3 regions of the Clostridium amazonense genome follow, and region 1 is predicted to be linked to each of the others. Evidence: predicted binding sites of a transcription regulator. Region 1 holds the regulator's gene; each other region holds the start of a gene.
The links. The regulator HrcA, encoded in region 1, represses chaperone genes, less so after heat shock. The targets are predictions, from matches to a motif close to TGTTAGCACTCNNNNNNNNNGAGTGCTAACA.

Region 2: AC07E4_RS13500 (co-chaperone GroES) is a predicted target of HrcA. The motif match lies at 1,700-1,730, and genes of this name have one in related genera.
Region 3: htpG (molecular chaperone HtpG) is a predicted target of HrcA. The motif match lies at 2,075-2,105, and genes of this name have one in related genera.

What each region holds. Positions count from the first base shown of each region.
Region 1 is NZ_JBWKMH010000033.1:488,324-491,547, reverse strand. It holds gene hemW (radical SAM family heme chaperone HemW) at 2-1,138, shown strand; gene hrcA (heat-inducible transcriptional repressor HrcA) at 1,231-2,271, shown strand; gene grpE (nucleotide exchange factor GrpE) at 2,467-3,066, shown strand; gene dnaK (molecular chaperone DnaK) at 3,087-3,224, shown strand, end outside.
Region 2 is NZ_JBWKMH010000031.1:265,524-268,747, forward strand. It holds gene AC07E4_RS13490 (DNA-3-methyladenine glycosylase family protein) at 1-707, shown strand, start outside; gene AC07E4_RS13495 (TVP38/TMEM64 family protein) at 831-1,562, shown strand; gene AC07E4_RS13500 (co-chaperone GroES) at 1,758-2,030, shown strand; gene groL (chaperonin GroEL) at 2,064-3,224, shown strand, end outside.
Region 3 is NZ_JBWKMH010000003.1:189,801-193,024, reverse strand. It holds cyclic di-GMP riboswitch class II at 1-13, opposite strand, end outside; gene htpG (molecular chaperone HtpG) at 142-2,016, opposite strand; gene AC07E4_RS01730 (VanZ family protein) at 2,421-3,224, shown strand, end outside.

The DNA of each region.
Region 1 (3,224 bases):
AATGGAGAAAATATCATTATATATTCATATACCATTTTGTAAAAATAAATGCTTTTATTGTGATTTTCCTTCTTTTAGTGGATGTGATGGACAGATGATAAACTATGCGAAAGCGCTATCTAAAGAAATAGATAATGTGAGTCTTTCAAATTATATAATAGAAACTATATTTATAGGTGGGGGAACTCCCACCTATTTCTCTTTAGAGGCAATTAATATACTAAAAGAAAGCATAAAAAAATTAAATTTATCAAAAGATATAGAATTTACTGTTGAAGGAAATCCAGGCACATTTACAAAGGAAAAATTAGAAGCATTTAAGAAAATGGGAGTAAATAGATTAAGTATAGGACTTCAAGCTTGTCAAAATAATTTATTAAAAAAAATAGGTAGAATACATACCTTTGAAGAATTTATAGAAAGTTATGATATGGCAAGAGAGAGTGGTTTTGAAAATATAAATGTAGATTTAATGTTTGGACTACCAAATCAAACTGTAGAAATGTGGGAAGAAAGTTTAAATAAAATAATTAATTTAAAACCAGAACATCTATCTTGCTATAGTTTAATAATTGAAGAGGGTACACCTTTTTATAATCTTTTTGAAAAGGATATATTAAAGCTTCCTAGTGAAGAAGATGAAAGAAAAATGAATTTAAAAACATTGGAAATTCTAAAGAAAAATGGATATATACAATATGAAATTTCTAATTATGCAAAGCCTGGAAAAGAATGTAGACATAATTTAGTTTATTGGGATGTTAAACCATATATAGGTTGCGGAAGTTCAGCTCATTCATATATAAATGAAATAAGATATTCTAATGAAAATAATATTTCTTATTATATAGAAAAAATGAATAAAAAAGGAAATGCGATAATATATAAAGAAAAGAATAATATAAAAGACAATATGGAAGAGTTTATGTTTTTGGGTCTTAGAAAAATAAATGGTATAAATAAAAATACATTTAAAGAAAGATTTAACTCGGATATATATGAAGTTTATGGGAAAATTATTAATAAGTATGTAAAACTTGGATTAATGAGTGATGAAAAAAATAGTATTTATTTAACAAAGCGAGGAATAGAAGTATCTAATAGTATAATGTGTGAATTTATTTTTGAAAAAGATTAAAAAATCTATTGACAATATACATAGAAAATGATATGTTAAGAATGTACTAATTAGCACTCTTAATTAGTGAGTGCTAATAATGAGGTGATAAAATGGAAATGGATGATAGAAAAATTTATATACTTAAAGCTATTATCCATGATTATATCACTTGTGGAGAACCAGTAGGGTCTAGAACAATTGCTAAGAAGTATGATTTGGGAATTAGTTCTGCAACTATTAGAAATGAAATGTCTGATCTTGAAGACATGGGATATCTAGAACAATTGCATACATCTTCAGGAAGGAAACCTTCAGATAAAGGCTACAGATTTTATGTTGATGACCTTATGAAAATTTCTGCACTTACTTCAGAAGAAGAAGCTATAATAAAGAATTCACTATTAGATATAGCTTTTGAGGAAATAGATAAAGTGCTTATAGAAGCAACAGAAATATTATCGAATCTTACAAATCTTACTTCTGTTGTTAAAGCACCATCATTAAAAACTAGTTCAATGAGGTACTTGCAGTTAGCTCCAATAGATAACAATAGCATTTTGTTTACTATTGTTACTAATAGTGGTGTAATAAAGAATAAAGTTATTAAAGTTAAAAAGTCTATTGATAGTAGTTTGATCTTACAAATAAATAATGTATTAAATTTAAAATTAAGAAATATATCTTTTGAGGATATGTCACTAGAGTTTTTAGAAAAATTAAAACAAGATTTAATGCAAAATGAGGAAATTTTCAATGCTATCATTCCAATGCTTTATGAAACTTTAATAAATGAAGATAATAGTAAGGTATTTATAAAAGGATCAACAAATATATTTAATTATCAAGAATACAACAATATAGATAAAGCTAAAGATTTCTTGAACTTTGTAAATAATGTAGACTATGTTAAAAAATTGTTAGATACTGATGCAAAGCAAGGATTATCTGTGAAAATAGGTGAAGAAAATTTTCTAGATTCTGCTAAGGAATGCAGTATAATAACTGCGACATATAGTTATAACGGAAATCCAATAGGAACTATAGGAGTTATAGGTCCAACTAGAATTCCATATAGTAAAGTTATAGCAGTAGTTGATAAGTTAGTTAAAGAACTTAATTATAATATACAAAAATTATATAAAGGTTTTTAATACTAAAGTTTAAAATAGCAAGTTAAATAGAAGTATTAATATGCTTTTATCTAAACTTTAATATAAGAAACAAATATTTAAGTATAGCTTGTTATTTTCTTTCAAACCTAAAAATCTAACTATAGTAAATAAATGATAATAAAAATTACAATTTATTTTACTGTATAAAGACTAAGTTAAATATAGAATGGAGGAATGAAAGTGGATAAGAGAGATGAAACCCTTAATGAAAAAAGGGAGGAAAATCTTGAGGAAGAATGCAAGTGTGAAGCAGAAAACCTGAAAGAATCCGAAAATATAGAAGATGCTGAAAAAAATGAGGAAACAAGTTTTGAACCAGTAGATATTAAAGCTTTAAAAGCAGAAAATGAAAAATTAAAAAGTGAATTGAATGATTCAAAGGAAAAGTACCTAAGATTAGGTGCTGAATATGACAATTACAGAAAAAGAACAATAAAAGAAAAAGAAGGTATTTATCTAAGTGCTTGTGAAGATGTTTTAAAAGAAATGTTTACTGTTCTTGATAATTTAGAACGTGCACTATCTTGTGATTCTAATGTAGATGATTTAAGAAAAGGCATAGAAATGACAGTAAAACAATTTAATACTTCACTTGAAAAATTAGGTGTTGAAGAAATAGATACTGCTAATGGATTTGATCCAAACTATCATAATGCAGTTATGCATGAAGAAAATGATGAATTAGGTGAAAATCAAATAGTGGAAGTATTCTTAAAAGGATACAAAAAAGAAGATAAAGTATTAAGATATAGTATGGTAAAAGTAGCAAATTAGCAAATAGGAGGTAAAATACTATGGGAAAAATAATAGGAATTGATTTAGGAACAACAAATTCATGTGTTGCAGTTATGGAAGGTGGAGAACCGGTAGTTATAGCAAACGCAGAAGGAGCAAGAACTACTCCATCAGTAGTATCTTTCATGAAAGATGGT
Region 2 (3,224 bases), on a different contig from region 1:
GAAATGATGTGATTATTCACAATGCAAATTTAAATGATTTTAACACTATTTGGTGTGATTATTTTGATTTGAAAAGAGATTATTCAGAAATAAAAAAGGAACTTAGTAAGGATGAAATTTTAAGAAAATCTGTAGAGTTTGGAGAGGGTATTAGACTTTTGAAGCAAGACCCTTTTGAAATTGTTATATCATTTATAACTTCTGCAAATAATAGAATACCAATGATAAAAAGAGCTATAAATAACATAAGTAAAGAATATGGAGATGCTATAGAATATAAAGGAAATACATATTATACATTTCCAACAATAGATCAATTTAAAAAAGCTACATTAGAAGAAGTAGAAGCCTTAGGTGTAGGATTTAGAGCAAAATACATAATAGATGCGGTTGAGAAAATATCTAACAACATATATAACTTAGAAGAAATTAAATCATTAAATGATGATGAGTGCCATGAAGCGTTAAAACAATTTAATGGTATAGGACCTAAAGTTTCAGATTGTATAATGTTATTTTCAATGCAAAAGTATAGTGCTTTTCCTGTAGATGTTTGGGTAAAAAGAGCAATGCAATATTTTTATGTAGCTCCAGATGTGTCTTTACCTAAAATTAGGATTTTTGCTAGAGATAAATTTGGAGAATTAGCAGGATTTGCACAACAGTATCTATTTTATTATGCTAGAGAAAATAAAATAATTACATAAAAATATCAACAAAATTACAAGTATTTACTTTACTTATTATATTAATATGTAAGAAAAAAACAGGGTTATCTATGTTAATTCAAAATTTAAACCAAAATAGTATCAATAAAATGGGGTGGTAAAGTGAATAAAAAAAGTACTAAGAAGAATTTTAAGGATGTTTTAGATAAGTATATCTTTCATATAATATTTGGAATCTTTGTTTTAGTTACAATAGTAGTACTATATGAATATTTCTTTAAATATGCTGATGTTATAAAAAATCCACAAATGATAAAAGACACTATATTATCTTATGGTATTTTCAGTGGGGTTATATATGTTTTGTTGCAAGTTGTTCAAGTGGTATTTTTCTTTATCCCTGGAGAGCCAATTCAAGTAGTTGGAGGATATATTTTTGGTACTGTTTTTGGTACAATTCTTTCAATTATAGGTATAGCAATAGGAAGTGGAATAGGATATTTAATTGCAAGATACTTAATGAGAAATCAAGTTCAAAAGATGATTGAGAATAAAGACTTGAAACTATTCAGAAAAATTCTTACCAAAGGTAGCGATAAAATTGTAATATTTTTTGTTTATATAATTCCGGGAATACCGAAAGATGTATTAGTATATTTATGTGGAGTATCTGATGTTGCTTTTATGGATTTTATGTTATACTCTACACTTGGGAGGTTTCCTTGGATTTTAATCTCTGCAATTTTTGGAAATGGAATAGTAGATAAAAACTACACTACATTAATAATAACAACAGTTGTAGCAGTAACTTTCTTTATATTAGGAGTATTAAAAGGAAAAGATATTTTAAAGAGATTTCATGAACGAAAGAATAAAAAAATTAATAAATTATAAATTATTCTTAAAATAAAGTAAAAGTAAGAAAAACATAGGAAAGTCTATCCAAATCAAAGGAAATGAAGAAAAAATCAATATATAAGAAGTATGGAAAGTTTGATATTAATTAACACTTTAATTATTATAATAATATAAATTAGCACTCTAGGATGAAGAGTGCTAACAAATAAAATTTTTAGGAGGGTTCACATTATGGCAATAAAACCACTTGGTGATAGAGTAGTAATCAAAAGATTGGAAGCTGAAGAGGTGACAAAAAGCGGAATAGTTTTAACAGCAGCTTCACAGGAAAAACCACAAGAAGCAACAGTTATTGCGGTTGGACCTGGTCTTGTAGATGTAAAAATGGAAGTAAAAGTTGGAGATAAAGTATTATTTTCCAAATACTCAGGTAATGAAATAAAACATGAAGGACAAGAATATATCATATTAAAACAAAGTGATATATTAGCGATAATAGAGTAGTAAATATTAATTACAATTTAGGAGGTTTTTGAAATGGCTAAAAGTATTTTATTTGGCGAAGACGCTAGAAGAGCTATGCAAAAAGGTGTAGATGTATTGGCAAATACTGTTAAAGTAACACTTGGACCTAAAGGAAGAAATGTTGTTTTAGATAAAAAATTTGGATCACCACTTATAACAAATGATGGTGTAACAATTGCAAGAGAAATAGAGCTTGAAGATGCATTTGAAAATATGGGAGCACAACTTGTAAAAGAAGTTGCAACAAAAACTAATGATGTAGCTGGAGACGGTACTACAACAGCTACAGTTTTAGCACAAGCTATAATAAGAGAAGGTTTAAAAAATGTAACTGCTGGTGCAAACCCAATGTTAATAAGAAATGGAATAAGAATGGCTGTTGATAAAGCAGTTGAAGAAATAAAACAATATTCAAAACCAGTAAGTGGAAAAGAAGACATAGCAAGAGTTGCTGCAATATCAGCAGCTGATGAAGAAATAGGAAAGTTAATCTCAGATGCTATGGAAAGAGTAGGCAATGAAGGAGTTATAACTGTTGAAGAATCTAAATCAATGGGAACAGAACTTGAAGTTGTTGAAGGTATGCAATTTGATAGAGGTTATTTAAGCTCATACATGGTAACAGATACAGAGAAAATGGAAGCTGTATTAGATAATCCATATATCTTATTAACTGATAAAAAAATAACAAATTTACAAGAAATATTACCTGTACTAGAGCAAGTAGTTCAACAAGGTAGAAAATTATTAATAATAGCTGAAGATATCGAAGGTGAAGCTTTAGCTACATTAGTAGTTAATAAATTAAGAGGAACATTTACTTGTGTTGCTGTTAAAGCACCAGGATTTGGTGATAGAAGAAAAGAAATGCTTCAAGATATAGCTATCTTAACAGGTGGTACAGTTATAAGTGATGAACTTGGATTTGATTTAAAAGAAACTACAGTTGAAATGTTAGGTAGTGCAGAAAGCGTTAAAATTTCTAAAGAAAATACTGTTGTAGTAAATGGAAAAGGCGCTAAGGAAGATATAGCTAAGAGAGTTCACCAAATTAAAGTTCAAATGGATGAAACTACTTCAGAATTCGATAGAGAAAAATTAAACGAAAGACTTGCAAAACTTGCAGGTGGAGTAGCTGTAATTAAAGTTGGAGCAGCAACTGAGACAGAACTT
Region 3 (3,224 bases), on a different contig from region 1:
TTCCTAAATTTATTATATAATACTTTATTTTCCTTGTAAATAAAATTCTTTATTTTCTTATTTTTCCTTAAAAGGATCTTTATTTATAAAATATAAAATGGTTTCTATTACCTAAATAATAGAAACCATTTTAATATCACATTATTTCATTATTTTACAGATGTTATTTGTAAATTCTACTGGATCATTTATAGCTAATCCTTCTATAAGTAAAGCTTGATTATATAATAAATCTGTATATAATTTGAATTTTTCTTCATCTTTTTCATGAGCATCTTTTAAAGCTTTAAATACTTCATGATTTTCATTTATCTCTAAAATTTTATCCGCTTTTACATCTTGACCATTTGGCATAGCTTTTAAAACTTTTTCCATCTCTATTGAAAGTTCACCTTCATTAGATAAACATACTGGATGATTTTTTAATCTCTTTGAAGCTTTAACTGATTTAACTTTATCAGCCAATACATTTTTCATAGCTTCAAAAACTCCTTTATTCTCTTCATTTTCAGATAAATTTTTATCGTCTTCTGTCTCTATTCCTAAATCACTACTAGATACAGATTTAAATTCTTTTTCTTTATAATTCATCATCATTTTAATTGCAAATTCATCTACTTCTTCAGTAAAGTATAATATCTCATATCCTTTATCTAATACTAATTCTGTTTGTGGAAGTTTCTCAATTCTTTCCACTGAATCACCAACAGCATAGTAGATGTATTTTTGATCTTCTGGCATTCTAGATACATATTCATTTAAAGTTACCATTTTCTTTTCTTTAGATGAATAGAACATTAATAAATCTTGAAGTACATCCTTATTGCTTCCAAATTCACTATATACACCATATTTTAATTGAGAGCCAAAAGTTTTATAGAATTTCTCATATTTTTCTCTATCATTTTTTAATAGATTTTCAAGTTCACCTTTTATTTTATTTTTTATATTTTTAGCTATTAATTTTAATTGTCTATCATGTTGTAATATTTCTCTAGATATGTTAAGTGAAAAATCTTCTGAATCAACTATACCTTTTACAAATCCAAAGTAGTCTGGTAATAAATCACCACATTTATTCATTATTAAAACACCATTTGAATAAAGCTCTAATCCTTTTTCATACTCTTTTGTATAGAAATCATATGGAGCTTTTTCTGGAATAAATAATATTGAATTATAACTTACCATACCATCTACACTAATATGAACATGTTTTATAGGTTTATCAAATCCAAAGTGTTTTTCACTATAGAAGTTATTATAGTCTTCTTCAGTAAGTTCATTTTTATTTTTTCTCCAAATAGGAACCATGCTATTTACTGTTTCTTCTTCTTTATATTCCTCGTATTCTTCTTCACTACCTTCTTTTAACTTATTTTTTGTTAATTCCATTTTAATTGGATATCTTATAAAGTCAGAATACTTTTTAATTAAATTTCTTAAACTATATTCATCTAAATAATCATCAAAATTTTCATCTTCTGTATTATCTTTAATTTTTAATATTATTTCTGTACCTACAGAATCTCTATCACATTCTTCAATTGTATATCCTTCTACCCCTTGTGATTCCCATCTGTAAGCTTTATCGCTTCCAAAAGCTTTAGTTATAACAGTAACTTTATCCGCTACTAAAAATGCTGAATAAAACCCAACACCAAACTGGCCAATTATATCATGACCTTCTTCTAATTCATTTTCTTTCTTAAATTGAAGTGAACCACTCTTTGCAATAACTCCTAAATTGTTTTCTAACTCTTCTTCAGTCATTCCAATACCAGTATCACATATTCTTAACACTCTATTCTCTTTTTCTGGCATTACTTTAATATAATAATCTTCTTTGTTAAAAGTTAACGAATCATCACTTAATGTTTTATAATAAATCTTATCAATTGCATCACTTGCATTAGATAATAACTCTCTTAAAAAAATCTCTCTATGAGTATAAATTGAATTAATCATAATGTCTAATAATCTCTTAGACTCTGCTTTAAATTGTTTAGTTTCCATTTTCAAATGCTCCCTTCACCATAAAGACTATATATTTAATTTATTTTTATTTCTATTTTGTTAGCACTATATCACAACGAGTGCTAACAGCATATCTTTTATATACCATATTTAAAAATGCATGTCAAGTTCATGAATTAAACTTTTAACTTAATACTTTGTTTTGACATTTTATAATTTTATAAATATATTACCAATTATCCTAATTCAACTTTAATTAAAATTGTTAAATATTGATTAATTTCTATTATTAATTATTTACTACAAAAATTTATTAATTCTACTTAATTATGAATTAAATTAAACGAAGTTATTATAATCATATTAATTGTTTCACTGTACAAAATATAGTTAAACATATTAATTTATTTATGAACTATTTAAAATTTAGGAGGTTTTCTATTTTGAGTGCTTATTTATTTCCAATAAAAGTAGCAGTATTATTATTTCCAATATTAACTTCTATAATATGCATTCCATATGCTGTATATAATTATAGAAAATATGGAACAAATAACAAATTTAAAATATTTATTTTTTATACATTTGTTTTTTATTGTATTACAGCTTTTTTTATGACTTTATTACCATTACCACAAGTTGATGAACCTTTTTTTACAGGCTCTAATACTCAACTGATTCCATTTACATTTATAAAAGATTTTTTATCTGAAACAAGTGTTATATTAACTAAACCTAATACATACTTGCATATATTTTCTGAGCCAGCTTTTATGCAAGTTTTCTTTAACATTGTACTTACAATACCTCTGGGAGTTTATCTTAGATACTATTTCAAAAAAAGTTTTAACCAAACTTTACTTATATCTTTTTTAGTAGCTGTGTTTTTTGAGGTTACACAATTAACTGGTATATATGGAATTTACAAATATCCTTATAGATTATTTGATGTAGATGACCTTATGATAAATACGTTGGGTGGATTAATTGGGTACTCAATAACACCACTATTTAAATATATTTTACCTGATATAAATATTATAAAATCCAAAACATTTAATAAAGGCTCTTCACCAAGTTATCCTAAACGCATCTTAGCTTTTTTAATCGATTGGAATATATGTTTCTTTTTCTTTAATGAAGAAAACATCTTTTCATTTATTTTTGTAACTTTTATATATTTCATTTTAGTACCATATTACTCAAATGGATTTACGCTTGGAAAATATATATTAAAAATTAAGCTA